Regions from separate parts of the Parageobacillus sp. NEAU-HV-2 genome, predicted to be linked through region 1. Evidence: predicted binding sites of a transcription regulator. Region 1 holds the regulator's gene; each other region holds the start of a gene.
The links. Region 1 encodes Rex, which represses fermentation and respiration genes when NADH is low (regulators of the CRP and FNR family bind a similar motif). Its sites were predicted from a motif close to TTGTGAAATATTTCACAA; they were not measured.

Region 1 (7,546 bases):
ATGTGTTGCGAGTAGAGCGTGCCTCATTTACCACTCCTTGGAGCAGGGAGGCATTTTATAATGAACTTGTCCACAATCGTTACGCGAAATATATCGTTATGGTGCATAAAGGCCGCATCATCGGCTATGGCGGAATGTGGGTAGTGATCGATGAGGCGCATATTACGAATGTGGCAGTATTGCCGGAATTTCGCGGCAAAAAGTTAGGAGAAGCGCTCATGCGCAAATTGATGGAAACGGCCAAACAGTTAGGGGCTGTAACGATGACGTTGGAAGTTCGAGTTTCTAATCATGTGGCCCAGTCGTTATATCGAAAATTAGGGTTTCGCAATGGCGGCATTCGCAGACAGTATTATCCAGATAATTTAGAAGACGCGCTAGTAATGTGGGTGAATTTATCATGAATCATGACATATATGTGCTTGGAATTGAAACGAGCTGCGACGAAACAGCAGCAGCAGTAGTGAAAAACGGCAAAGAAATTCTCTCCAATATCGTCGCTTCGCAAATGGAAAGCCATAAACGATTCGGCGGCGTCGTACCGGAAATCGCTTCGCGTCATCATGTCGAGCAAATTACGCTTGTGATTGAAGAAGCGCTGAATAAGGCAGGCGTTTCCTTTTCACAATTACACGCGATTGCGGTAACGAAAGGTCCAGGACTGGTCGGCGCGCTGTTAATTGGGGTCAGCGCGGCAAAAGCGTTATCGTTTGCCTATAATATTCCGCTGGTTGGCGTTCATCACATCGCAGGGCATATTTACGCGAATCGGCTTGTTACGGAAATGAAATTTCCGTTATTATCCCTTGTTGTTTCTGGCGGACATACGGAACTTGTATACATGGAGGAACACGGCAAGTTTCAAGTGATTGGCGAAACGAGAGACGATGCGGCGGGAGAAGCGTATGACAAAGTGGCGAGGGCGTTAAACCTTCCTTATCCAGGCGGGCCGCATATTGACCGTCTTGCCCAGGAAGGAAAGGCGACAATCGATCTGCCACGGGCTTGGCTCGAAGAAGGATCGTATGATTTCAGCTTCAGTGGTTTGAAATCGGCCGTATTAAATACGCTGCATAATGCTAAACAACGCGGTGAAGAAATAGATCCAAAAGATATGGCGGCCAGCTTTCAGGCCAGCGTTATCGATGTGCTAGTGACCAAAACGATCCAGGCGGCAAAAGAATATCACGTTCGCCAAGTGTTGCTTGCGGGCGGGGTCGCCGCTAATCGAGGATTAAGGGCGGAATTGCAAAAGCAAATGGCGAAATTAGACAATGTTGAGTTAGTGATACCGCCATTATCGTTATGCACTGACAATGCAGCAATGATCGCAGCAGCAGGAACCGTGTTGTATACGCAAGGAAAACGGGCGGACATGGCATTAAATGCCGACCCAAGCTTGGAGTTAGAATAACGGAAATCAAACGGGCTTTTTTCAAGATTTAATCTTGAAGGAAGTCCATTTTTTTATTAAAAAAATAAAGGTTGTGCATATATTTATCCACAATTTGTGGATATTGTGGAAAATGAGAAAAAAAACTCATTATATTAAGGAGAAAATAATCACAGTTTTTTTCACATAAAACAGATGCTTTTTGTGGATAATGTGGAAAAACCGGTGAATAACTTGAATAACGGGAAGAAAATTGGGGATAAGTTTGTGGGTATGTGATTAACTAAAAAAACATCCACCTGTTCATAACCGGTGGATGTTTGTGTATTTTATTATTTTAGTGTATGAAGTTCTTCCCATTCTGCTAGTAATAGATCTAGTTTTTGTTTCATTTCCTCGTTCTCTTTTGTCAGCTGTTGCACTTTTTCGTGATCTTGATAAATATCAGGATCACATAATTGTTCTTCAACGTGCGCAATTTGTTGTTCTAATTCGCTAATTTCCGCTTCGATTTCTTCAATGCGGCGCTTGCGCTGCCGTTCTAGCTTTTTTGCTTCTTTTTCTTGCTCATAACTCGATTTTTTCTTTGATTCCCCATCAGGAAGGTTCACGTTTGTTTGCGGTTGCTCCGCAGCGATGAGGCGTTCGAGTTCCAGCATTTCTTCTTTTTTGGCGATATAGTAGTCATAGTCACCTAAATATTCAGTAATTCCATCGCTAGAAAGTTCGTATATTTTCGTGGCGATGCGGTTGATAAAGTAGCGGTCATGGGAAACGAACAAAATCGTTCCAGGGTATTCAATTAAGGCATTCTCAAGCACTTCTTTGCTGTCTAAATCAAGATGGTTGGTCGGTTCGTCTAAAATAAGGAAGTTTGCTTTTTGCATCATCAATTTGGCGAGCGCCAGTCTTGCTTTTTCGCCACCGCTGAGCGCCGATACAGGCTTTAGTACATCGTCCCCGGAGAATAAGAAGTTCCCGAGCACGGTGCGGATTTCTTTTTCCGTTTTATCGGGATATTCATCCCAAAGTTCATCGAGCACACGCTTATTCGAGGACAAGTCGGCCTGGTTTTGGTCATAGTAGCCGATTTGCACGTTTGAGCCGTAGCGGAAACGCCCTGCTTGCAGCGGGAGTTTGTTGACAATCGCTTTTAACAACGTGGATTTGCCGATTCCGTTCGGACCAATCAGAGCGATGCTTTCCCCGCGCGTGATGCGAAAGCGAACATTATGAATAATTGGCTGATCTGCATCATATCCCACTGCGACATCTTCAGCGATTAACACGTCATTGCCGCTTTCCCGCTCGATTTCGAAGGAAAATGAGGCAGCTTTTTCATCCCCAACTGGCTTCTCCATTCTTTCCATTTTTTCTAGCCGTTTTCTTCTGCTTTGCGCGCGCTTGGTTGTCGAAGCGCGGGCGATATTGCGTTGAATAAAGTCTTGCAGCTTTGCAATTTCTTCTTGCTGTTTTTCATATAGTTTTCGTTCCCGTTCGTATTCCTCTGCCCGTTTCTCTAAGTAGCGGCTGTAATTTCCGCTATACCGCTTTAATGTCGAGCGCGATAGCTCGAATACTTGAGTGACGACCTTATCGAGAAAGTAGCGGTCATGGGAGACGATTAAAATAGCGCCAGGATACGTTTGTAAATATTGCTCAAGCCATGTTAATGTTTCGAGGTCTAAATGGTTGGTCGGCTCGTCCAAAATAAGCAAATCGGGTTTCGTTAAAAGCAATTTTCCGAGCGCCAGCCGCGTTCGCTGTCCGCCGCTTAACGATTGGACAGGAGTTGTCATATAATCGTACTTAGAAAACTGCAAACCGTGTAAAATGGAGCGGATATCGGCTTCGTATTGGTAACCGCCTTGTTCTTTATAACGCTCTTGTAGCGTGTCGTATTCTTTTAATAATTTTTCATAACGGGATGCATCTGCGAGCAAATCAGGATCGCCCATTTGCATTTCCAGCGCGCGCAATTGCTTTTCCATGGCCTTTAATGGGGCGAATACTGTCATCATTTCTTCCCAAATCGACAACGAAGAGTGAAGACCGCTGTCCTGAGCGAGATAGCCGATCGTTACTTCTTTTGGTTTCATAATCTCTCCGCTATCGTAAGACATTTCACCGGCAATGATCTTTAATAGCGTCGATTTTCCTGCTCCGTTTCTTCCGACGAGCGCAATTCGGTCTTTGGATTGTATTTCTAATTTTATATTCGATAAAATAAGGTCAGCGCCAAAATATTTTGTCAGTTGATTCACTTGTAAAATGATCATTGTTTTTCACCTCGCGTTTAACAATAATAGTGTAGCGTAAGTTACTTTCCTATCGCAATAAAACGATAAAAGACAGATGACGAAAAATAGTGTATAGTTTATAAGTGGAGGAGATTACGTTGTCAACATTTACCCATTTCAATGAACAAGGCCGAGCAAAAATGGTCGATATTACGGACAAAGAGGATACGGTCCGCATGGCGACCGCGCAAACAAGTGTGACCGTCAATAAGGAAATTTATGAAAAAATGACAAACAAGACGATCGAAAAAGGGGATGTGCTTGCCGTTGCGCAAGTGGCGGGCATTATGGCGGCGAAAAAAACAGCCGATCTCATTCCGATGTGCCATCCGCTTATGCTAAAAGGTGTCGACATTCAGTTTGCCTGGCATGTCGAAGAAGAAAAAGCGTTGTATCAATTGTTGATTACCGTAACAGTGAAAACAAAAGGAAGCACAGGGGTAGAGATGGAAGCGCTAACGGCCGCCTCTGTATGTGCGCTGACAGTATATGATATGTGCAAGGCGCTTGATAAAGGAATGGTGATTGGCCCAACCTATTTAGTAGAGAAAATGGGTGGAAAGTCAGGACATTATCAACGCAAAAAGAGAAGTGCTGGGGGATTTATCGATGAGCAATGAACAGCCAAAAATTCCGCAAGCAACGGCCAAACGTTTGCCGTTATACTATCGTTTTTTAAAAAATTTACACGCTTCCGGAAAACAACGCGTTTCTTCTGCCGAGCTGAGCGAGGCGGTTAAAGTCGATCCTGCGACGATCCGCCGCGATTTTTCTTATTTTGGCGCGCTTGGCAAAAAGGGATACGGATATAATGTCAACTATTTGTTGTCATTTTTCCGGAAAACGCTCGATCAAGACGAGATAACGGAAGTTGCGTTATTTGGAGTCGGGAACTTAGGCACCGCATTTTTAAACTATAATTTCTCGAAAAACAATAATACGAAAATTGTGATGGCATTTGACGTAGATGAAAGGAAAGTCGGTACAGAAGTCGGCGGGGTGCCCGTCTATCATTTGGATGAATTAGAAGACCGTCTTCACGAGGGAATTCCAGTAGCGATTTTAACGGTGCCTGCCCATGTCGCCCAATGGATTACCGACCGTCTTGTCCAAAAAGGAATTAAAGGGATTTTAAATTTTACGCCGGCGCGCTTGAACGTACCGAAGCATATTCGCGTCCACCATATCGACTTAGCGGTCGAATTGCAGTCGCTCGTTTATTTTTTGAAAAACTATCCGCTTGAATAAAGGAGAGAATAAAACATGAAATATTTATTAATCGTGCTTGTCATTTTATTATTGTTTGGAACAAAAAAACTTCCGGAATTGGGCAAGTCGCTCGGTCAATCGCTCCGCGAGTTTAAGGATGCGACGAAAGGATTAGCCGATGAAGATGAAAAAAAAGCCGACCAATGATGAGTTAGGATGGTTGAGACATGAATGATAAAGAAATGTCGGTGTATGAGCACCTAGGAGAGTTGCGAAAACGGCTTATCATTGTTCTTGTTTTTTTTGGCATTGCCTTGATAGGGAGCTTCTTTTTTGTCGAACCGATCATTTTATATTTGCAGCATACGGATGAAGCAAAAGAATTGACGATGAATGCATTTCGTTTGACAGACCCGATCAAAATTTACTTTCAGTTTGCCTTTGTCATCGCCTTTATTCTTACTGCCCCGGTTTTGCTTTATCAAATTTGGGCGTTTGTCAGCCCAGGGTTATATGAAAAAGAGCGAAAAGTGACGTTAAGCTATATTCCGCTTTCGATTTTTCTCTTTTTAGCAGGCGTTAGTTTTGCGTATTTTGTCTTATTTCCGTTTGTCGTTCGTTTTATGCAAAATTTGGCGGAACGCCTCGGTATTCATCAAGTCATCGGTATTAATGAATATTTCGAATTTTTGCTTCAGCTCGTCTTGCCGTTTGGCATTGTCTTTCAGCTGCCGGTAGTTGTGATGTTTTTAACAAGACTTGGTTTGATTACACCGATGTTATTGAGCAAAGTACGAAAATACGCTTATTTGGCCTTGCTGATTTTAGCTGCGGCCATTACGCCGCCGGATGTATTATCACAAGTGATTGTGATGATTCCGCTTTCGATTTTATATGAAGCAAGCATTTGGATCTCCAAAATGGCTTACCGCAAAGTATTATTGGCGCAACAGGAACAAGAAAACCTCCCGTGATATCAAACGGGAGGTTTATTGCGAAAGTGGAATGCGAAGAGACGTATGGCTGCTCCAAAATCAAGCGTAGCCAGGATGGCAAGGAAGATGGTGAAAAAGTTCCAAATCGTATCTTTTGCACTTTGAATGGACAAGTAAGTAAATAGTACTCCCATCAGAAAATAGGCAAAAGCGAATTGCAATGGTGTCCTTCTCATTGTATTAAAAGCCCCCAATAATGAGTTGTATATGTTCTGCCTGCCGCATCATTTTTTCAATTTCATCAGCAAACAATGTTTGCACCAAGACTACGAACGTATTCATCGTAACATGAGCGAATATCGGAACGAAAATGCGCCCCGTTTTCGCATAAAGAAAGGCAAACGTAAAACCCATTGCCGCATATAAAAGCAGATGCTCCAATTCCATATGGACTACCGAAAATAATAGCGAACTGATGAGCGCGGCAATGAAGAAGTTGTATTTTTGATATAGCGTCCCGAAAATAATTTTGCGAAAAATAATTTCTTCTAAAATCGGGCCGATAATGGAAGTAACGATGATCAATATCGGGGTGACTTGAATGATTTCGACAATTCGTCTCGTGTTTTCCGAGCCCGGTTCGATGCCAAGCAGACGCCATTCAATATTAGCGGCAATGCTCTGGGCAAACAGGGCTAAAAAGACGCCGCCGATCGCCCACATCCAGGCGACAGGCAAGGAAACGCGATAACGAGTATGCCGCTGTTTTATATCCTCGCGCAAGAAAAAGAGAATAATCAAAAACGCAATCGCAAAGCTAATGACCGCCCAATAGCCAGAAGTGAGCTGTGCGGCAACGAGCTTGTTTTCGGCATGTTTCCCCACGCCGAGAAAGCGCAAAAGCGGAACCCCTATAATACCGGACAGCTGCATGATGATATACGTAATAATGACATACCAATATTGTCGTTTCAAGAAAACTTACCCCTTTACCAACAAAATAGTGATGCTTCCCGTATTTTAGCACATCTTTTACAAAAATATAAAAAAATTGACTGCCGCTGTTTATAGATCATGGAAGTATGAAATAATTGAAAAGGATTTAGAAATTTTGTATTTCATACTTGCAAAAAAAAGAGAAGTTCATTAATATTATAAGTGTGTTAGCACTCGATTGAGATGAGTGCTAATAAGAACGGCGAAAATTATGTTAAGGAGGTTGTTTTCCGTGTTAAAGCCATTAGGTGATCGCGTTGTCATTGAAGTGATCGAAACAGAAGAAAAAACTGCAAGCGGTATCGTATTGCCAGACACTGCGAAAGAAAAGCCACAAGAAGGTAGAGTAGTTGCTGTCGGCAAAGGACGCGTGCTTGACAGCGGTGAGCGCGTAGCTCCGGAAGTAGAAGTTGGCGATCGCATTATCTTCTCGAAATATGCTGGCACAGAAGTAAAATATGATGGCAAAGAATACTTAATCTTACGTGAAAGCGATATTTTAGCTGTTATTGGCTAATAGACAGCGTTTATAACATAGATATGCAAAAAATACTTAACAACATTCCATTTTATAAGGAGGTAACGGGGTATGGCAAAAGAAATTAAATTCAGCGAAGAAGCTCGTCGCGCGATGTTACGCGGTGTGGATAAACTAGCAGATGCGGTAAAAGTAACATTAGGTCCAAAAGGCCGTAACGTCGTATTAGAGAAAA
Region 2 (7,546 bases), on a different contig from region 1:
TTTCACTAGTTCCACGCCACCGCCATGCGAACGCATATAAGGACGCACTTCTTCAAGCGCGGCAGCGACACGGGTAAACAAATCTTGTTTAATGATTCCATGCATCAAAAACATCGCATAAATAGAAGGATCTTCTACTGCCTTCAGCAGCAATTCTTTTCCCGCCTCCGTTTCACGAAACGTACGGACGAGCTTTCTAAGAGCATGTTCGTGAAACGCTTCGATGGCTTTTTTCAATTCCATCGCCTTCATCCGAGCGTCTTCTGGCAGTCCCTTAATCGAGTCCAACACCCGGTCCACCCGTTCGGCCAAAGCTTGAAAATCCTCTTCTTGCTGAATTTTCATGATCACTCACCTCCAAAAGCCAACGTTTGCTCAAGCGCTTCTTCGGTTTTCCGATGCAATAGGACGGCAAATGTTTGTTTGGCCATCTCCTGCAACATTTCTCCAACCGTAACACGTTCAACAATGTTAGAAAGATCATTGACACGCTGATTGGCTAAAGCCTGCAAAATCAAGCAAGAACCCGCCGGATTATCAAGAAGAGCGTCGCGAAAGAAAGCGTCCACAAATTCATTCAGCCATATTCCCTCTCCATCAGGATTTGCGCGAAGCCGTTCTAGCGCTTTTTGCACCCCTTCATTTCGTTGGATGATGCGTTCACTAAAACGGTCAACCGCCATAGCCAACAAAAGATTAAAGTATTGTTGTTCGTGGGGATTCATGCTATTCTTCCTCTCTTTCACACATTCTCCTGTTCATTTGGGCAATTTCCGCTAATATGTCTTCGACGGCATTCGCTGCCTCATGTTCTCCATATGTACGAAACAATCGACATGCCTCTTCCAATCGAGGTACTGCTCGAGAAAATGCGCCTAGATGTGCCAAAGCATTCCCTTGATTGGCTAAGACACGGGCATATCCTAGCGGATCATCTTTAGGACGGCGCACTTCAAGCACCTCTTCATAAAGAGCTACCGCTTCCCAAAGATTTTCTTCGAGATGAGATGTTTTCACATGCTGCAGTGCATTGGCTAGATTGACCGTGGCGCTTGCCCAAAGTTCCGGGTGTGTATCTTTTTTAAAAATGCGCAAAGCCTCTCTCAATGACTGAATCGCTGTCGCCGTGCGCAAATAGGCGCTGTGGTCTAAAGACGGCATGGCTAAATACGCTAATGCAAGATTCATATGAACAGTTGCATACTCTTCTGGATAACTATCTTTTCGATATACTTTCAGTGCTTCATGATAACATCTGGCCGCTTCTAGAAGAGAACCTTTCCGTCCTTCGGCTCCAGTTTGATACACTGAGCCTAATTGAAACCACAGCTCAGCCCTAGCTTCCTGAAAGGACGACGTTTCTAAAAGAGCGAGAGCTTTTTGGTATCCTTCTACCGTTTCCTTTCCGTGATCACCAAGCATTTGTTTTGTCGCCGCCCATTCCGCATAAAGCCGAGCGGAAAAAACAGGAGACACGTCCTCGACTATAGTGGCGGCTTCGAAAAGAAGCGGAAGCCCCGTCGGCCAATCTTTTCGTTGAAACGCGTCGTACGCTTGAGTTGCCAGTAAAAACGCCCGTACTTCTCCTGTAGTATCACCAAGCGGCGGGGGAGTTTCACACAATTTAAGGCGCCACGCCACTGCATCCAAAAGAAGGGAAAGATCCCCTGTGACCACTTCTTTGGCCAAAGTATACGTATGTGCTTGCGGATCTAAAATAAAACGGTTGTAAGCAGCTTCCGGCCCTTCCGGCAACAATGTTAAAACCTCTTCTTCGCTTTTTCCCTCAATCGCCGCAGCAAAAAAGCGCCAGCTCTCCGGCCAACTATCGGGAAAATGTCCGCGGAGAAGAAGGGATATGAATTGATCTGCTTCTGGAACTGGTGGTAAAAGAAAAAAACCTGCCGCTCCAGGAAAAACACCGATTGGCTGTGGCTGCAGCACTGTTATTCCCCCTTTTATAAAACTAAATGTGGAAACGAAAACTGAACCTCTGCCCGACTAAAGTCGGTAGATTCTGGCGTACGAAAGAGTTTTGCACTCCCTTTTGTTCCGTTAAGTATCATGGACAAACACTTCACTGGTGTTTAGCAAGCTGTCGGCTCGATTCAAAACCGTTTTCCGCTTCATCCCGATCACCATAGTCATGGGCTTTTGTGGCTATATATTTTTGTAATGATTACTTCTCCGTCATCGTGTCGGAACAAAAAAGTGGTATGCGAAGCGCTCCATATTGGTCATCCCATACGGCATCGCGAATTCCCGGCGTCACACCTTCAGGCAAAAATTCTTGGACAAACATGCTTCGATCTCCACGAGGATTGCGTAGTTTTAACAGTAATCCGCCCGCTCCCAAATGACTTACCGGCATCACCCACAGTTCTTCGCCACGTACTAAAGCGATGGCGGTTCCCGTAGGGAACCGCACCGCTTCTTCGGCGGGAATATGTAGATAACCCGTTGACGTCAGTTCAAGCTTCACTTCTTTTTCCTCCTAAGCGTTGAAGTAACTCCTCCGCCAAACGATCTAAGGCTGCTTCCACGGTTGGAGACAATCCAAATCCGTACGATAAGTTTTCAGCTTCGATCAGGAAAACGGTCACTTTCTTCGGAAAGCGACTTTTTAGAAGCCACCTACCTAAGGCAATCGCATGATCCCAGCGAAAATCGTGAAGGTTTACATCTTTTAGGGGAGGAGTTTCCACCTCTTCACCCGGAATTTCGAAAATCGTGCCCGGTTCAGCTCCTGACTTGCAGGCATCTACAAGAATCAGTTCATCTGCATCCCCGATTTGAAAAGCTACATCCATGCCAGCAGTTCCACCATCAGCCAAACGGACTCCCGTGGGAACCCCCTGTTCCCACAATTTACGGATCAGCATAGGTCCTGCTCCATCATCACTTCGGAGCAAATTGCCACATCCAATAATAACGGTCATACGAATTCCTGGTTACTAAAATTAAAATCTATAAAAATCGATACATCGCGATGGAACCAGGAAATACCTGAGTTCCATCAGAAAGGGAATCCTAATGTCTCACCTGCTGTGAAAGACACCCCGTAGCTCGCTGTCAGCGACGATACTTATCGTGCACCATTCCTTCCATCGGTCCGTACACGACAACGATTTTAGTAACCAGGTCTACACCTCCCTTAGTTGAATTTGGTACTGGTTCAGCCAGCAGAATTGGTGCAAGATATTCCTAATGACCATTTTACATGCGGAAGAGGGAGATGATTTTTTATCATAAGACAGGAGACAATGGAAAAGATGGAGAACATCCACCTCTCCGCGTCCAATAACAGGAGACATGATTTCATACATTTTTATAGATGTTTAACAAACTGCTTATACTTCCTTTTGCAAGCACACCACTTCAAGGAGCTGCCATTCCCATTATCGTTCCCTTTTTCAATGTTTTACTAGACTATTAGGATTACAGTTGTACGTGAATGCTGGCACGGCAGAAAAACGCTTTATCGCAAACTTCACATATTCGAGATATCAACACATTTTAATCACTTCATATTTGGCTAACTCTTTACGCGACTTAGCGTCATAAGCATGAACGGTGCAAACAAGACACGAATCATAGCTTTGGGCAATATGAGCCAATTCGACCGGATCTTCAGGATTTTTAATAGGTACACCGATCATCGCTGTTTCGATAGGTCCGCGCTGACCGTGACGATCTCGCGGTCCAATGTTCCATGCTGTCGGAGTAACAACTTGATAATTTTCAATTTTTCCATCTTTAATTTGAATCCAGTCAGCCAAAGCGCCGCGAGCCGCTTCCGTAGCCCCGAATCCACGCCCTTCAGGCAATTCTTTCGGCTTGATATAAAATTTCTCGTTTAAATCGATTTGCTTCAACCATTCCTTCATGCGCAAATAATATTTCGCGGCTTCGTGAAGGCGAGCCAACACGCGCACCATCGCACTTGGCCCGATTTCTTTAATAATGTTCAAAAATAGAGGATCATAATCCTGCCACTCTTGCGCACCAGGGCGACCAGCGATTACTTGGCGAGCCAACGGACCTACCTCCAGAGGAGTTTCTCCGATGCCCGGAATATCATAACGTGGTGCTTTAGCAAACGTATATTTTCCTTCTTTTTGTCCTTCGACCGGATCAAGTGGATCGGTTACTCCTTCAAACGGATGGTAAGAGCCGCTGCCACGATAGAAAGAATAGGTATGGTCTTCCCGTATCCGTGCTTGGTCAAAATCATGGAACTTTTCTCCATCAAATATGCCGGAACGGGCAATCAATGCAGCATTGCGCCCTTCAATCGTCGGATAGCGGTATTGCTGCGGATTAAAAAAGTTTCCAGCAGCTAAATAGCGTCCCGGACCTGCTCCATATTTGTCCAAGCCGATTTCCATGCTGTAGCGAATGAACAAGCCAAGATCGGAATCGCGGTGTTCCGGCTTTTCATCGAGCCATGCAAGAACATCGGCCCAAGTCTTGTTTTCCAGCCAGCGCTCGACAGAACAACCAAGAAGAATTTTTTCCAGCCAGGTTTCCCGATAATATTCCAAAATCGAGATAGAGCGGGTAATATCGGACAAAGTTGGCGCGCTAACAACGCCTCCAGGGACCATGAAGCTAGAATGTGGCCATTGTCCGCCAAAGATCGCGTAAATTTCCACTGGTTTAGCTGAAACAACGACGCCAATCTCATAATGTTCTCCCTCAAAAGGAGCCCAACGACGAACCACTTCATCGTACAACTTGGAAGAAGCGTAATTTCGATGCGTCAAACCAATCGCAAACAAAGCATAAAACCAACGAGGAATGCTTTGAATCGTTTCCGCCGCTTGGGCAATATTGCGGATGAGCGTCGCATTCGGCGGTACTTCCGTGCCCCAAGCCGTATCGAGCGCATAAACTGCTTTCGTGAGATGGCTTCCGCCGCAAATGCCGCAAATCCGCGGGGTAACAATCAAACCGGCCTGCGGATCTTTTCCTTTTAAAATCATCTCGAAACCACGGAACATCGTTGCTTCCGTCCAAGCGTCCACAACCACTCCATCTTCAATGGCTACTTTTACGTCCAAATCGCCTTCTACACGGCCTAGAGAATGTACTTTAATTTCCATTTTGTTTGTTTTTACAATTGTTTCTTGTTTTTTCATGCTCTTTAAGCACCCCACTTCTAAAATGGTTTCCCTTAAATGGCATCTGAACCTCTGCACGATGTCTAGCGTACAAAAGAGTTGCTTCTACACCTTCGTGTAGATGTTCCGTTAAGTGTCATGGACACACACCTCGTTGGTGCTTTGCGTCCTGTTGGCTCGGTTCAAAACCGATTCCCACTTCATCCCGATGGCTCAAGTCTCGATCTTTCGGTTTTTATCACGGCACAAACATATCTTCTTTTGCCCACTTCGGCGCCACTGCCCGCGCCAATGCCGCATTCACAGAGTAGCTGAGCGGATCGCTGCCTTGTGGCACTTCTTTTGGAATCGAACCAAGAATTTTTTGCGTCTTAAACACGGTTCCCGGTGCCAGGTCAAAGAACGGGAACTGAGGCTCCGTACAGCCAATGCAAGGCATTCCTGCCCGAGTTTTCGAAGATTGACGGTTCCATAAAATGCGGTTGCATGGCGAGTGAGTCATTGGACCTCGACAGCCTTGCTCATAGAAGAGACATCCTTTTCGCGTACCTTGTCCGAACTCTTCGACCGGTTCTTTCCACTCGAAATATTGCACACGCGTACACCCAGTTTGGGTGAACGTTTTAAAGAACGTTTGCGGACGTTGAAGATCGTCTAAAACAACGTCTTCCAAACGGCCAGTAGCAATAGCAACAAGAATTTGTGTCACCCAGTCAGGATGAGCCGGACAACCAGGAATATTAATGACCGGCAATCCTGCTTTCGAACGGAATTGTGTTCCGAGAAATCCCCCGCGTTCTTCTTTCATGTATTGAAGGCCAATCGACTCAGACGGATTCGGTTTTGTCGCCGGAATTCCTCCCCAGCACGCGCAGTCACCGATTGCAACAACGTATTGCGCTTTATGGGCGAAATCCCAAATCCAGTCTTTTTTCGGACGATCCATGAGCATATCATAGCGCCCGGTTCCGTTTGGCCCTTGAATAATTGTCCCTTCTACCACCAAGATATCCAGCGGGATTTCGTCATTGAGAATTTGTTCATAAAGGCGACGGACTTGCTCGCCAAACTCCATCGATAAAGAGTGATGATACAAAATGTTAATGCCGAAATCGGTAACTAAATCAATGACCGTCGGTTCTTCCGCATTTAAAAACGATTGCGTGTTTCCATTGCACGCACCGCCGTGCATCCAAAGGAGATTTACCACTTTCTCCACCTCCATAAAAATATGAGTCTTTTAGACTAGGTTGTGAATAATTAAAAAACATTCAAGTCTTTTTTCATCTTCGTTAAAGCATGCTCCCTTTACATGTATCTTCGTTACTTTTAAACAACCGTTTTCGGATTTATTCCTCTCCTTTCTATATAATCTATACGGAGCTGGACATATGAAATGCTGATTTGTCCGCCTCTAAACGCAAAATCCATTCGTCGATGCCTTCTCCGGTGCGAGCAGAAACTTCATGAATGCGAATGCCTGGCCGCACCTCATTCAGCGCTTCGTAAAAACGGTTTCGTTGAAAACCTACCGCTTCCGCTAAATCAATTTTTGTGATGATCGCTGTATCAGCGCTGTTGACGATGGTTGGATATTTTACCGGTTTGTCCTCGCCCTCTGTCACGGAAAAGAGAACGACACGCTGGTTTTCTCCCAAGTCATAACTTGCAGGACAGACGAGATTCCCAACATTTTCAATAAAAAGGAAATCGATTTTTTCCAAGTCCCAATCTTGCAACGTTCGCTCAATCATTTCTGCTTCCAGATGGCAAACGGTGCCGGTTGTAATTTGGCGTACTTTTGCCCCGCTTTGCCGCAAGCGATCCGCGTCGTTTTCCGTGGCCAAATCGCCAACTAAAGCGGCGACTCGATATCGTTTGCCAAGGCGGGTAAGCACTTCTGTAAGCAGTGTCGTTTTCCCCGCTCCAGGGCTGGAAACGAGATTGACGACATAAACGCCTGCTTTCTGAAACCGCTTCCGTAATTCTCTAGCAAGAAGGTCATTTTTCTTCAAAACATTCTGACGAATTTCAACAATTCGAGGATTCAACGTCAGCTCTTGCAATTTCTTCCCCACCTTCCAAAGCGTACAATTCCATCTCTCGTCCCGCGATCACTTGACCAGTTTTTGTCCCGCATACAGGGCAACGCATAGGAAACGGTTCAGGCAAAATCCGCTCTTCTTGACAGTCAGGACAGAAAACTGTTACGGGAACATCTTCAATGACCAGTTTTGCTCCTTCCAAAGAAGTTCCTTGAACGACGACATCGAAGGAAAATTCTAAAGCTTCTTTTACGACTCCCGACAAAGCGCCGAGTTTTAGATACAGCGCTTTGACTTGCTTTATTCCCGACTTTTCCGCCGCTTCCATCGCTAATTCAACTAAACTGTGGGCAATAGATAACTCATGCATCGTTGATC
Region 3 (7,546 bases), on a different contig from region 1:
GGGAGAGGGGCCATCGATTATTGAAATTGAAACTTACCGTTATTTAGGACATTTCCAAGGAGATCCAGAAGTTTACAGAGATAAAAACGAAGTTACTTTACTAAGAGAAAAAGACCCAATTGTTCGTATGCGTCAAATCTTAATCAAAGAATACGGAATAGAAGAACAACAGCTGATCGAATTGGAAAATAAGGCAAAGCAGGAAGTGGAAGTCGCTTATCAATTCGCGCGCGAAAGCGATTATCCTGAACCGGAAGATGCTTTAAAAGATCTGTTTGTCTAAATCACTATAGAAAGGAGTTATCAAAATGCAAAAAACAAAGCAGCGCTTATTAACGGGAAATAAAGCGATTGCAGAAGCGATTCGATTAGAAATGGAAAGAGATCCAAACGTGTTTGTCATGGGAGAGGATGTCGGTGTATACGGAGGTATATTTGGGGCAACGGAAGGATTATTTCAAAAGTTCGGTCCTGAAAGGGTGATCGATACACCGATTTCCGAAACGGCTTTTATTGGAGCTGCCATTGGAGCTGCTGCAGAAGGAATGAGGCCGATTGTCGAATTAATGTTCGTTGATTTCTTCGGCGTCTGTATGGACCAAATTTATAACCATATGGCAAAAATTCCGTATATGTCAGGGGGCCGGGTTAAGCTGCCAATAGTGTTAATGACCGCTGTTGGCGGAGGATACAGTGATGCTGCTCAGCATTCTCAAACATTATATGCCACTTTTGCCCACCTGCCGGGAATGAAAGTGGTGGCGCCATCCACACCGTACGATTTGAAAGGAATGATGATTTCTGCCATCCGGGATGATAATCCAGTCGTCTTTATGTTTCATAAGACATTACAAGGACTAGGATGGATGGATCAATTGGACGCATCCGTCGGGCATGTTCCGGAAGAAGCGTACACTGTGCCAATCGGCAAGGCAAAAGTAGTAAGAGAAGGAACAGACATTACGATTGTGGGCATCCAAATGACGACTCATCACGCTTTAGAGGCTGCTAAAAAGCTGGAACAACATGGAATTCAGGCGGAAGTCATCGATTTGCGTTCACTCGTTCCTTTAGACCGCGAAACGATCCTTCAGTCGATTAAAAAGACGCATCGTTTGTTGGTAGTCGATGAAGATTATTTATCATACGGCATGACGGCAGAAATCGCCGCGATCGCAGCCGAAGAAGGTTTGTATGATTTGGATGCACCGGTCAGAAGACTAGCCGTTCCGGATGTGCCAATTCCATACAGCCGTCCGCTTGAACAATTTGTCTTGCCGAATGCCGAAAAAATTTTTAACGAAGCAATGAAACTAGTAAATGAATAAAATCGATTTCCAATACAGGAGGTAGCCATGTTAATCGAAGTGAAATTGCCTCGACTATCCGATACTCATGATGAAAGTTTGATCACCTTCTGGCACGTTTCAGAAGGTGATTCGGTAGAAAAAAACGACACGCTCGTTGAAGTTCAAACAGAGAAAGCCGTTTCGGAAATTGAGGCTCCGGAGTCAGGCGTTGTAAAAGAAATCAGAAAAAAAAGAGGTGAGACTGCGGCCGTTGGGGAAGTATTGGCTGTCATTGAAAAAGTCAATGAAACAGCAGCCTCATCAGAAGAACAACCAAAAGTGGCACAAGAGGCTCTGGTGGAGAGAAAAGCTACTCCGCGTGTAAAAAAATTAGCCAAAGAACTTGGGGTGGATTGGCGCCTTGTCACTCCAACCGGGCCGAACGGTAAAGTCACGGAAGAAGACATACGAAACGCGGCAAAGCAAAGCGAAGACGAAAAACAACCAAACCGGTTTGTAAAAGCAGCACCATCCGTGCGCAAATTTGCAAGAGAACACAATGTGAACCTTGATGAAGTGACACCGACCGGACCGAACGGAAGAATACTAAAAGGCGATGTTGAAGCTGTCATCGCCAAACGAAAATTAGAACAATCAGAAGCGGAAAAAGAAGCAGCAGCCGGCAAGGAAATGAAAAAAGAGACGATCACGCAAAGTCAACGAAGAATTCCGCTTACTGGAATTCGAAAAGTAATTGCCAACGCCATGGTTCATTCGAAATCGGTGATCCCGCATGTGACTCATTTTGATGAGGCCAATGTAACAAAGCTTGTGTCTCATCGCCAAAGGGTAAAACCATTTGCGGATGAAGAGGAAATTAAACTCACCTATTTAGCATACGTGGTCAAAGCGTTAACAGCTGTACTGAAAAAATATCCGATGTTAAATGCTTCATTGGATGATGAACGAGAAGAAATTATTTTAAAGGATGAATATCATATCGGCTTTGCCGCCGACACCGACCGCGGTCTTGTCGTTCCGGTGATTAAACATGCAGACCAAAAGTCGTTATTTCAAATTGCCAAAGAAATTCAAGAGCTTGCGAAAAAAGCAAGAGATGGTTCCATCAAAGCGGATGAAATGGCAGGATCCACGTGTACGATATCGAATATCGGATCAGCGGATGGTTCTTGGTTTACGCCGATTATCCATCATCCAGAGGCATGTATTTTAGGAATTGGCAGAATTGAGAAGAAACCTGTCGTGGTCAATGATTCGATTGAAATCGCCTCGATGATGGCTTTATCACTCAGCTACGACCATCGGTTAATCGACGGGGTTTTAGCACAAAAAGCTTTAAACGAACTGAAAAAATATTTAAGCGAACCGGATTTGTTATTTGTAATATAAAAATCTCCGCATTACAGGATGGTTTGCTTGTGTTATAGGCGAATACAGGCAAAAAGGAGCCCCAGGGAATATCTCTGGGGTTTTTTGGCTTTTCATCTGTTGAAGGACCTTTTCAGATTCTAGGTCCTTACCTCATCTTTTCTCATTTCCTAAACGGGCCAATCAGGATTGAAGTGTTCTATTGGTTTAACATGATTTCCGATAAAAATTGATTTTCGAGAAATACTAATAAAAACAAAAACTGGAGGAAAAGCAGGGATGCCATGGATCGAAGGGCGCATTATTTCCGGTGAATATGACAATGAAATGAACGTTTTTACCATCCAAAAGTTCAAACAGTTTTGGGTTGAATCTGTCCTCCAACCACATCAGCTGCAACATCTGTCCGACTATCTGAAAAATCATGAAAATGAGGAAGAAGGACAGCTACTCATTCTTTACGATCAAATGCCTGTGAAATTGTCACAAGAAGAAATAAAGCAACTCATAGCGGATCTAGATGAAATTCAGTCTCGCTGTAAGGGTTTTTCATAAAAAAGATGCACAAATTTGTCACCGTATCAGAATTACGAAAAATGCATTCAAACTACAGATATCTCGACTGGATATTTGGATGAACGAAATCAATCCCTTGCTAGCGGAATTAAAAATCGATTGATTGAAATAGTTAAAAGCCCCATCGGAACCATTCGATGGGGCTTTCTTACCACACGAAGACACTCCTCTTTTTCGAAACTTTGTACATACTTGAAAAATGAATGGTTTCAAACTTTTATTAATGCGCGTTAGAGAAGCAAGATCATGCTTGGAAACTAATATCTTGATTATATTAGAACAACTATTGTTGAATTTGCAACGATTATTTTTTTAGTAAACGGTTACAAATGGAATTGTTGACATTTATTTTAACATTTCCATCGATATGTTGAAAAATAGGTGGGAAGGGCGTATGTTATATATCGTAAAGAATGTGAAAAAAATCACAAAATAGAATGAAAGAGAAGTGTCGGAGAGATGGAAGCAGTTCAAAAATGTAAAGAGTTGGCTGTAAAAAAACGAGCCATTCTAGATCGTTCCCTTGTTCAATATATGATGCGGGCTGCTTTAGCAGGGGTGTACATCGGATTTGCTCTTGTTCTTTGTTTTCGTGTAGGTGAATTTTTCCGTGAAGCGAATTCTCCTGCTACTTATTTAGTAAGCGGTATTTTTTTCGGAATCGCTTTAGTATTAATTATGTACGGTGGGGCAGAACTATTTACTGGTAATACGATGTATTTTACAATCAGTACCTTGCACAAAGAAACGACAATCAAAGATACGTTGCGGAACTGGCTTGCATGTTATAGCGGTAATTTATTAGGTGCTGTATTTTTCGCTTTTCTTATTTCGCAATCCGGTGTTTTTGATCATATTCCACAAGACCATTTATTATTTCTTGTGGCGGCGAAAAAAATGCACGCAACAACGATGCAGCTCTTTTTTAAAGGAATTCTCTGTAACTGGCTTGTTTGTTTAGCGATTTTTATTCCCATGCAAATGAAAGAGGATATAGCAAAAGTATTTTCGATGATTCTTATTGTTTTTATCTTTTTTGCCTCTGGATACGAACACTCCATTGCCAATTTCGTCCTCTTTTCACTTGCATTAGCAGTCCCGCATCCAGCGACGATCGACTTAGCAGGAGTGGTGCATAACATTATTCCTGTTACAATAGGCAATATTGTCGGCGGTGCCCTATTTATGGGAGCGTTGTATACATACTTGACATCTCAAAAAGAAGGTCACGTTTCAGCAAAACAGCCTGTTGGATACTTGTTTCATAAAGGGAAAATTTTGAATAAATGATGAAATGCCTGCCCATACCCGAGCGTTATTGAAATTTTTTCGGGAGATGGTGTTGATAAGTCATTTTTTTAACATTTTTTCCGATTCATCTCCCTCCCCTAAGTGGAAGAGTAGAAGGGAGATGAATCGGAAGGTTTTTATCCCAAAAAAACTATAATATTTCTATAACAAGAACAATGTAAGGAGGAACCACTATGCTCCGTGGACAAAAGGTGTTTTTCCATGCATCAAAAGCAGATCACAAGCGGCTGTACGCCTGCGACCGTGAGTCAGATCTTGTCTGGAAAGAGTACCTTTGATTAGCGAAGGAACACTCCTTCAGTACGGAAGGTGAATTTCGAAAAGCGAGCTACAAAAGCAAACGAAAGGAAAGTTCCATCTTCATAGTCATTCGATTCAAGCCGTGTGTCATAAGTATATGTTCGTCAGATAATCCTCTCATCAAGCCCTCTAAAAAGGACTTTCCACCGCTCATTATCCCTATAAGAAAAAAATAAGTACTTCAACACGAAATAGGTAAAAGACGGCTTCAACATCCATGAAAATGGAAAAATTGAATTGTCCATCGGTATTCATAATGGGAAACTTGAAAAACTGATGTTGCTTACTATTCCGTTGAAAAGGCTTCCGATGGGTTCATCCGAGTAGGGGAAGGAGCCCTTCTTTTTCAGCGAAGCTTCTTCGATTAATTTGGTAAAAACCCCCACCTCTAAACGGAGTGTAGGTGGGAGAGGTCCATGAATAACCTAAAATCAGATAGGATGTTCTCAAATTAGGGGGTCAATCTGGTAAAAGAGGGGCAGTTTCGCTGGGAATTACACGTTTAATAACAAAATTGGAATTCATGTTCACCGCTTGAAAGTGTGTTTTTTAGTCACTGCATATGGTTTCCAAGACGGGCGGATTTGTTGGCGTACATTTGCATTTTGGCGTACATTTGCGTTTATGAATGGATTATGCGTTTTGCAGCATGTTCGACGTACGGAGCATACTTTCAAGTTATCAATGGCTGTTTGGTTACTATTACCAGTTATTCTGATTCTTGTAATTCTATTGGAGCCCACGTTAACACCTAAGGGATTCCATTTATCAAAAGGAGAAACAAAAACATTGGCTGGACCTACTACACTTGCAATCAAATTGTTATTTGCATCAAATGCTTCCAGAGTAACATTTACAGCGGAAGTATAAAAGAAGCTAACAGAAGCGACTGCGGGCTGAAACGTAATCTCACGAGTGGTACCACCCATCCAAAATGCAATTGTATCAGGAGAAGGCCAATTTCCAACATTCCCTCCCTTGAAAAAAAGCCAACCGGGAAACGATGCCAATGTTACACACAAAGGGATTGGGGGAATTGGAGTTAAACTTTCTCCACCTTCAAACGTAGTAAGACCACATCTATTGTTACAACTACAACACCCATTGTCACAAATGACTTCTACAGGGGTGTTCGGAGGATTTTGCTTCACGGTGACTAGGGAAGAATCCCCTCCTGTAAGAGTAAATTCCATAAAATACCCCTCCTTTTTGATGCATTCCATTTAGCCAAGCTACTACATATTAAACGTTTTTTTACTGAAAGGTGCCTTTTTATCAATAATTAGGCTCGAAAACCTGGGGATGGACATGATGTTCAATTTGAACAACGAATATGCATGGTCTTACGAAACAGAAGTCTTATTCCGATTTTTAGGTTATATTCTCGTTTTTTCTTGGTAAGTAATCTATGATGGTGGTCTACTGGCAGATACAGTAGACCATTTTTTATTTAGTTTTAAATAAGCGTACTTAGGTCCCAAAAATCAAATGTTCAGAACATTGCGGCAGACGTTGTGTTTAATTCATTTTTAGATGGGAAATGGCACAAACCTTTCTCATCTGATTGCCGTATCATATCTTAAAATCTGTTTAATGCCGGGTCGTATAAATAGGCTCCCGCCCAATATACAGTAACCACATCACAATCACATGTATACAATATTACACACCGAGAAAATGAGGAAGAGAGGAAACGTATATGAAATGGCTTTATCTAAACGAGATTGTTGCTCAAATTGGTGGGTCATTGGTGCAAGGAACGGGAAATCCTCTCATTAAAAATGTGGTAACGAAACGCTACAAGGTAGATAATCATACACTGCTCATTGATTTATATACAAAAAGAAAAATCCGCTCCAAGCTGTTTCAAAAATATAAGCCTATTGTCGTTGTAACGGAAAAGCCACAAGACTTTAACCATCTTGGCGATGATGTCATTGTCATAAAAGTAGAAGATGTAGATGAGGCCTATTGGAAGTTTATTGATTATTACCGCAGCCTTTTTGATATCCCCATTATAGGGGTAACAGGAACCTGCGGTAAAACAACAACAAAAGAAATGATTAAACATATTCTTGAAAAACGTTATAAAGTCCAAGCTACTTATAAGAGTTTCAACGGCGGTCATCGAAATCATCGTTATCTTCTTGGAATTGATGAGACAACAGGAGCAGCCGTGATTGAAATGGGCGTAGACTCCCCAGGGGATATCACTTTTTATATAAAATATTTTCGCCCACAGATAAGGATTTTGTTAAACATTGACGTGTATCATCTGGTGGGATGTAAAACTCCGGAACGTTATCTGGAGGCGAAAGCGGAAATCCTGCATGATTTAGATCCGGTGAACGGAACTCTCATCTTAAATGCGGATGATGAGAACATCAAAAAAATTGATGTGAGTAAATTCCGCAACATCATTCTCTATTTCGGCTTCAGCGACGGATGCGACTTTCAAGCAACGGATGTCGCCTATGACCGAGGAGGTATGAGGTTTACGCTCCGTCATCAAAATCAAACCTATCCCGTCTTTGTGCCAGGGTATGGCAAACATAACGTGTATAATGCTCTTGCCGCCATCGCAGCGGTGTGGAGTGCAGGGGTGGATATAAAGGAAGCATGCGAGCGATTGGCGTCGTTCAATCAAGTAATCGAACATTTGGAGTTCCATTCCGGGCTCG
Region 4 (7,546 bases), on a different contig from region 1:
GCCGCCTAAATATGAGTAGAATCGATCTTCTTTTAAGAGGCCAAGCAAGCATATGAGCAATCCGAACAATGAAATCCAAATGTAACTGATATCAAAAACAGGGATCTCCGCTATAATTTGTACATTTAACAAAATAAGAAAAAATATAGCCACCAATGTATTTAGTATATTGATTCTTACCATTCTCATTTTCGACCATTCCCCCTTTTCTATGGCAAATGGATCTGACCTAATCGAATCACGTTGACTTCCTTCATCTTTTCTAGAGACAAAACATCTTTGGCGGTTCCTGTCATAGCGATTCCATAAATCTTCAATTCCTTATGTTTTTTTATCCATTTTAGTCGCTCGGCCATCTTTAAGTCTTTGTATTCCGTTAGTTGTGTTGCCCATTTTTCGTTTTTGCTCAATAGTTCGAGCCCTTTGACTACTTCTTCGTAATCAGTAAACGAGCGATTGAATACAGAATTTACATGCACTTTTTTGTATGGAAAGCCAATTGCTGGTGTTTGGATGAAATCTAAATCATTCCTCATCTGTTCCTCTACACCTGTGTCCAACGCAAGCCATGTCATATTATATCCTTTGAATTTTTCATTTATTTCTTTTAAGGAATAGGACTGATTCAGGGAAATATAGATTTCAACCGGCCAATCGCTCGGGAGAGATTCAATTTTTCTTCGTTCGTCAGGTAAAAAGTATTTGGCTTTCGGATGAATAAAGTTGATCCCAATGTGATGAATCGAATACCCAATCGCTCGATAATTCGATTCTTTAGCAAACACATCATTTAAAAATAGTTTGTAAGTATCCTTGCCTATATAACTTCTTTTATCATCAATCAATTTATATTTGTCGGTCGTGACAGTCATAGTAAAAGGCTTGATCTCATCATCCACCGTATCGTAATCTACATACACATTTGGCACTGTCATTTCACTCACCGTTTGAATGGTTTCAATAAATTCGTTCCCTCTGTTATGATCTCGCCCCCAGCCGTAATAAACAAAAGTAAACATAGTCAATAAGGGAACAATCGTGAGTATAAACGATACAACAAGCAGCGTATTTCTAAAAAAGAATTTTTGTTGGGCCTTTTTCATCATTTTTGCAAGATCGGGTTCCTTCATCCCTTCATCATGAAGGGTTTCATGGAGAAATTCATTGTATACGTCAAAACTTTCTAGAAGCTCCTCTATTTTCTGTTCTTCCTCTTTGCTTAGTGTGCCATTTTGATATTTCTGCAATAATTGTTTTAACTCGTCTTTTCTCATCCCTTCACCTCATTGCGTAATCGTTTTTCTAATTCCCGCCTGCCCCGAAACACAAGGCTTTTTAAATAAGGGAGTTTTACGTTTAACAGCTCCGCCGCTTCTTTGTAGCTAAATCCTTTTATATCGACGAGCATAATGGCTTTTTGTTGCAGTTCTTTCATGTTGGACAAATGTTTATAAATCAACTCTAGCTCATATTTTTGCAAAAACGCGTTTTCCGTTTCTAATAATGGATCTAGCTTTAACGACGCAAAGAAATCATCCACTTGTACAAGCTGCATCTTTTTTGCTTTTCTGCAGTGGTCGATGAAGGTATTATAAGCGATCCGGTAAAGCCATGACTTTATTTGTACTATGTCGCTTATGCCGCTTACATGTAAATAAACCTTATAAAATGTTTCCTGCAGGAGATCCTCTGCCAAATGATAATCATTGGTTAGTCTATACAGATAGTGAAAAAGGGATTTGGAATACAAGCGCATAAGTATATCGAACTCGAAATTATTGGCAATGGTTTCCACCCTCCTTCCGCTATAAAAGACGCATAAAAAAATAAAAATGTTTCTGTTTTTCCAAAATTTTTTATGAAACATATGCATTAATTAGAAAAATCATCGGACATCATTTTGAAACAGCATCCATACATACTTTAATTACTTCTATATAAAGCGGTTATCATATCTTTGCTATCCATATATGTAAAGGATTCGGTGAATCTTGTCACAAATTATTCTTAAATTTTCCAAAGAAAATGCACAAATTGTGATTAAGGTTAATAGATGTGGATGTATAAATGCAGGAGGTGATTAGATGAATATGACGCATTACATGGAACTGTTAGCGGTGAATCAACCTTGGAATTTGATTTTATTTATGGCTATTCCCGTTGCTCTTGCGGAGACCATTGCAATAACGGAGCTGGCAATTCTTTTTACTCGCCGTTTCGATGGAATGATCCGTAAAATCAACAAAATATGCAGCATCATTGTTGGTGTCTACTTTTTAGGAATTTTTATTTACTTATTGGTGAGTGCCGTCATTCCATTCACATTGAATGGGGAATGGCGCGGATGGATTGATATTATTGCGGTAGGATTTTATTTAATGGGCGTCATTCCGTTATTGGGATTAAGTCTAATCGATTTAGGCATAATCGGGCGTAGATGGAGCGAGGAACAAAAGTTGAAATATCATTCCACTTTCGTTGGTATATTTCTAGTAGTAGCTCATATTGCCATGATTTTTGGAATGCTCGATCCATCGATCGGCGGCGACCATGCTCATCATATGCATATGCATATGTGAAAATAAAGGAGGGTGTCCAAAAGCAATCACTTTTGGGACACCCTCCTCACATTTCTAATTCAGCTTATTGCAGAAACGATTCCCGATCGTGTAAGAAATAAAACGTCAATCAAGGCATATTTAAATTCACATTTTGTTTAATTAGCTTCTTACTTCTTAGAAAAGCCTGTGATTGTAAAACAAGTAATAAACGCAACTGTTGTAACTATTATGCCGAATACTAAACCAATAATCCCCCCTATACAAGTATCTTCGCTTGGATAAGAAGATTTCATCGTTACTAACTGATAAGCTAACACAAAAGTCAAAAAAACATAAAAACTACTCCCTAAAAACCCCATCTTTAAACGATTGCTTTTCGTACCTTGCCATGCATTATTAATTAATACCCATGAAAAGATGCTTCCGACTACAGCCAAAAACATGACAATCAAATGAACGAACGGAATTGAAAAATATAACAATAAGTAAAGTACAAGACCGGTAGAAAAAAACAGAACAGCATTAATTGCAAACAAGAATATTCCACCTAACCAATGATTTTGAAACCACTTAGCACTTTTCAGCTTATGAACCACTTTATAATCGTCACCAATCATTCCTGTTATTGGTTTTTTTAGGAATATAACAACTAATACCCCAAGAATACCGATAAATAAGATTAAGGTAAAGGACATGATATTCCCGCCCCCAATACAAAATTCTCTTTATCATCTTTATACATTGTACAACAAATTTATGGATATCTGGTATTAATTTCTATATAATAATAGTAAACACCTTTCCTCGAACGCTTCTACCGCTTATTCAACCTTCCTGTTCTTTAGTTAAACAATGAAGAGAACATTGTTCCCCTGCCAAACAGTTTATATATTTTTATAAACCTCTGGGTAAAGCTACTTTCAACTGTCTCCGTAATTGCTTATTTTCATCTTCTAACTTTTTGATTTTTCGTTTCTGCGATTCAATAAGTGCGTCTTTGTTGTCCTCATTCATTTTACGCCTTTATTGTTTCGCTGTAGGGGCTTAACGTAAGGTTTCAATACGCTTACGCAGTTCGGGATGGTTATACAGTGTTGCTTTCGCTACACATAAAGCTTATATACAAAAATGGGCGAACAAGCTATTACCTATATCCGCAATTAACCGGTTGGTAATAGCTTGTCTTTTTTATTTCGTATCTCCCATTAATATCAAACAATACTTTGTGCAAATTTGCTTAATAACTCTTTTCTCCATAAATTTTGCACATTTATTTTCTATGATGATATTAGCATTTCAATCACATGTTTGTTTATGGAGGGAAATACATGAAGAAATTATTGGTTGGAACTATTTTAGCGGGAGTTGTTGCTATTGGTGCAGCCTGCTCAAATAGTACTTCGCACAGTTCCATGCAGGGGCACGATATGTCAAACATGAATATAGAGAAGGAAAACACTACCAAGTACTCCAGTAAGCAACTGCCTTTAGCAACGAAGACAAAAGTTTTATCCGGTAAAGAGTTTTATCTAACCGTTAAAGAAGCATTATTACAAATAAATGATAAAGTAAAACTTCCGGTCTACACGTACAATGGATCTGTGCCCGGGCCGCAAATTCGTGTGAAACAAGGCGATCGAGTAATAATTCATTTTAAAAATGATTTGCCAGAACCGACGACGATCCATTGGCACGGCTACCCTGTTCCGAATAGCCAAGATGGAGTTCCGGGTGTCACGATGAACGCGATTAAACCGGGTGAAACCTTTACGTATGAATTTACTGCAACCGTACCGGGAACATATTGGTATCACTCCCATCAAGAAAGTGCGAAACAAGTGGACAAGGGGCTATACGGTACATTAATCGTAGAGCCTAAGAATGAGGAAAAAGTAGATCGAGACTACACACTTGTGTTAGATGAATGGATGAGCAATCCAGATGAAGGAAATATGCATATGAGTGGAATGGATCATAGCAATATGGGACACGGAAATAGCTCGAATAACCAACATATGGATATGAGCAGCATGGGCCATGATATGAGTATGTATGATATTTTCACGATTAACGGGAAAAGCGGTTCCGCTATAGAACCTTTAAAAGTGAAGAAAGGCGAAAAAGTGCGACTTCGCCTTGTAAACGCAGGATACATGTCCCACAAACTTCACCTGCATGGTCATGAGTTTAAAATTGTCGCAACTGACGGGCAGCCGTTAAAAGATCCGCAACCAATCAAAGATGAACTTTTAAATATTGCTCCGGGTGAACGTTATGATATTGAATTTATCGCGAATAACCCGGGTGAATGGTTATTAGAATGTCATGGTGATATGGAAGGTACCGATGGCATGAAAGTGAAAATTCAATACGAAAGCCAGACAAACAATACGGATAAAGAAAATGCAAAAAAAGACCTCCCTATCGTTGATATGACAAAATACGGAAAACATGAATTAGGTCCATTTACGTTAGACCAAAAATATGATGTAGAGTACACCATGGATTTAGGAACAGCGATGGGCAAAGATGGCATGATCTTCACGATTAATGGGAAAACTTATCCTGAAACAGCACCTGTAAATGTGAAGAAAGGAGATCTAGTAAAAGTAAAATTAGTAAACAATTCACCGAAAGATTTACATCCTATGCATTTACACGGACACTTCTTCCAAGTATTAAGTAAAAATGGCAAACCAATTACAGGTTCTCCATTGATTAAGGATACCTTGAATTTAAAACCGGGTGAAGAATATGTAGTCGCATTTAAAGCTGACAATCCGGGAAATTGGATGTTCCATTGCCATGACTTGCACCATGCTTCAGCCGGAATGGTTACAGAAGTAAAATATAAAGATTACAAATCTGACTATACACCCAACCCGAATGACACAACAAATAAACCTGAATAACAATGATAAATCCCCTCCAAGTAAAACTTGGAGGGGATTTTATGTTACTTCACATCGTAACCTTGCTCTTCAATCGCTTCTTTGAGTTTTTCTAAACTTACCTTTGTTTCATCATAATCTACATCCACAGTACCTTCTTGCAGATGTACTTCTACATTTTGTACTCCGTCTAGCTCTTTAAGAGCATTCGTCACTGCCATTTTGCAATGGCCGCAAGTCATTCCTTTTACACGTAATGTAATGGTCATCATCGATTCCTCCTTATTCTTTATATTTTCACGCGTTTCAAACGAAGCGCGTTTGTCACCACAGATACGGAACTGAACGCCATTGCCGCTCCGGCAACCCAAGGCTCCAATAATCCAGCGGCAGCTACAGGAATGCCAATGGTATTATAGAACAAAGCCCAGAACAGGTTTTGCCGAATGTTTTTCATTGTTTTGCGGCTTAACTCAATCGCTTTCGGGATATGGGCTAAATCTCCGCCGACCAAGGTAACATCGGCCGTTTCGATGGCGACATCCGCTCCTGTGCCAATTGCCATACCAATATCCGCTTTCGCAAGAGCTGGAGCGTCATTAATTCCATCACCGACCATTGCCACTTGTTTCCCCTGTTTTTGCAGCTCCTCGACGATTTTCGCTTTGTCTTCCGGAAGCACCTCTGCATAAACATGATCGATGTGTACTTGGTTTGCGATCGCTTCCGCTGTACGTTTGTTGTCACCCGTTACCATGTACACTTCTATACCCATTTGTTTTAATGTTTGAATGGCTTCTTTGGAGCTTTCTTTTACCGTATCAGCGACAGCAATGATGCCAGCAAGCTGCTCGTCAATAGCAACTAACATGGCAGTTTTTCCTTGTTTTTCAAGCTCTATCATTTTATCTTCATGCATAGAAATCTCTACAGAGCGTTCCTTCATCAGCTTTCGCGTTCCAACAAGGACATTTTTTCCATCAATGGTCGCTTCAATTCCGTGACCGGTAATCGCGGAGAAATGCTCCAGTGGCTTAACAGAAATCGCTCGTTTCTTCCCATATTCCACAATCGCATGAGCCAATGGATGTTCCGAAGCGCTCTCGGCGGAAACGGCATAATCGAGCATGTCTTCTCGGAATTCCAGCACATCTGTTACTTCTGGTTTTCCTTTTGTCACTGTTCCTGTTTTATCCAGTAATACTGCATTGATTTTATGCGTTCCCTCTAGGTACTCACCTCCTTTAAAGAGGATTCCTTTTTCTGCGCCTTTGCCTGTACCGACCATAATGGATGTCGGTGTTGCAAGGCCAAGCGCACAAGGACACGCAATAACAAGAACCGCGATGGCCACCTCAAGCGCTTTTGGTAAGTCACCCGGCGCCACAAAGAAGTACCATATAATGAATGCAACGACAGCAATTCCTACAACAATTGGTACGAAAATACCCGAAATGACATCAGCCATACGCTGAATAGGCGCTTTCGAGCCTTGTGCCTCTTCTACGATTTTAATGATATTGGCAAGTGCTGTATCTTTCCCAACCTTTTCTGCCCGAATGGTTAGTACACCATTTTTATTAATGGTTGCTCCGATGACAGAATCGCCTTCCTTCTTATCAACAGGAATGGATTCACCAGTAATCATCGATTCGTCTACGGAAGATACTCCGGCGATGACGGTACCGTCTACCGGGATTTTTTCTCCCGGCTTGACGAGAATGGTATCACCTATCACCACTTTTTCAAGTGGAACTCTTATTTCTTCCCCATTACGGATGACAGTAGCTTCCTTTGCCTGCAGGCTCAACAGTTTAGAGATGGCTTCCGTTGTTCGCCCTTTCGCCAACGATTCAAAGTATTTTCCGACAAGGACAAGCGTAATCAGCACGGCACTTGTTTCAAAATACAATCTTGGCATATATTCGGGATTTCCTAATGTTTTGAAAGCCTCATATAAGCTGTAAAAGTAAGCTGCCGATGTTCCAAGCGACACTAGTACATCCATGTTGGCACTCTTGTTTCGTAATGCCCGGTACGCCCCTACATAGAAGGGACCGCCGATGTAGAACTGAACGGGTGTAGCCAAAAGAA

Region 2: the regulator Rex is predicted to act here: its motif matches at 6,374-6,391, upstream of AC1WMD_RS11500 (hydrogenase small subunit).
Region 3: the regulator Rex is predicted to act here: its motif matches at 3,668-3,685, upstream of AC1WMD_RS09120 (formate/nitrite transporter family protein).
Region 4: the regulator Rex is predicted to act here: its motif matches at 1,983-2,000, upstream of AC1WMD_RS11960 (DUF6803 family protein).

What each region holds. Positions count from the first base shown of each region.
Region 1 covers NZ_JBXUJJ010000023.1:4,003-11,548, reverse strand. The annotation lists gene rimI (ribosomal protein S18-alanine N-acetyltransferase) at 1-404, shown strand, start outside; gene tsaD (tRNA (adenosine(37)-N6)-threonylcarbamoyltransferase complex transferase subunit TsaD) at 401-1,414, shown strand; gene AC1WMD_RS18545 (ABC-F family ATP-binding cassette domain-containing protein) at 1,726-3,672, opposite strand; gene moaC (cyclic pyranopterin monophosphate synthase MoaC) at 3,792-4,313, shown strand; gene AC1WMD_RS18535 (redox-sensing transcriptional repressor Rex) at 4,303-4,941, shown strand; gene AC1WMD_RS18530 (twin-arginine translocase TatA/TatE family subunit) at 4,957-5,109, shown strand; gene tatC (twin-arginine translocase subunit TatC) at 5,130-5,876, shown strand; gene AC1WMD_RS18520 (YdiK family protein) at 5,879-6,031, opposite strand; gene AC1WMD_RS18515 (CPBP family intramembrane glutamic endopeptidase) at 6,078-6,812, opposite strand; gene groES (co-chaperone GroES) at 7,066-7,350, shown strand; gene groL (chaperonin GroEL) at 7,423-7,546, shown strand, end outside.
Region 2 covers NZ_JBXUJJ010000006.1:93,820-101,365, reverse strand. The annotation lists gene AC1WMD_RS11530 (NifU family protein) at 1-345, opposite strand, end outside; gene AC1WMD_RS11525 (hypothetical protein) at 348-725, opposite strand; gene AC1WMD_RS11520 (tetratricopeptide repeat protein) at 727-1,944, opposite strand; gene AC1WMD_RS11515 (hypothetical protein) at 2,180-2,482, opposite strand; gene AC1WMD_RS11510 (hydrogenase maturation protease) at 2,472-2,939, opposite strand; gene AC1WMD_RS11505 (nickel-dependent hydrogenase large subunit) at 3,507-5,141, opposite strand; gene AC1WMD_RS11500 (hydrogenase small subunit) at 5,362-6,333, opposite strand; gene hypB (hydrogenase nickel incorporation protein HypB) at 6,497-7,189, opposite strand; gene hypA (hydrogenase maturation nickel metallochaperone HypA) at 7,155-7,538, opposite strand; gene AC1WMD_RS11485 (helical membrane plugin domain-containing protein) at 7,531-7,546, opposite strand, start outside.
Region 3 covers NZ_JBXUJJ010000004.1:162,389-169,934, reverse strand. The annotation lists gene AC1WMD_RS09140 (thiamine pyrophosphate-dependent dehydrogenase E1 component subunit alpha) at 1-283, shown strand, start outside; gene AC1WMD_RS09135 (alpha-ketoacid dehydrogenase subunit beta) at 309-1,328, shown strand; gene AC1WMD_RS09130 (dihydrolipoamide acetyltransferase family protein) at 1,356-2,699, shown strand; gene AC1WMD_RS09125 (hypothetical protein) at 2,958-3,233, shown strand; gene AC1WMD_RS09120 (formate/nitrite transporter family protein) at 3,714-4,544, shown strand; gene AC1WMD_RS09115 (hypothetical protein) at 5,393-6,058, opposite strand; gene AC1WMD_RS09110 (UDP-N-acetylmuramoyl-tripeptide--D-alanyl-D-alanine ligase) at 6,565-7,546, shown strand, end outside.
Region 4 covers NZ_JBXUJJ010000006.1:191,477-199,022, forward strand. The annotation lists gene AC1WMD_RS11950 (anti-sigma factor) at 210-1,274, opposite strand; gene AC1WMD_RS11955 (sigma-70 family RNA polymerase sigma factor) at 1,271-1,873, opposite strand; gene AC1WMD_RS11960 (DUF6803 family protein) at 2,085-2,579, shown strand; gene AC1WMD_RS11965 (hypothetical protein) at 2,729-3,256, opposite strand; partial or broken gene AC1WMD_RS11970 (DUF6262 family protein) at 3,446-3,668, opposite strand; gene AC1WMD_RS11975 (multicopper oxidase family protein) at 3,890-5,473, shown strand; gene copZ (copper chaperone CopZ) at 5,518-5,721, opposite strand; gene AC1WMD_RS11985 (heavy metal translocating P-type ATPase) at 5,742-7,546, opposite strand, start outside.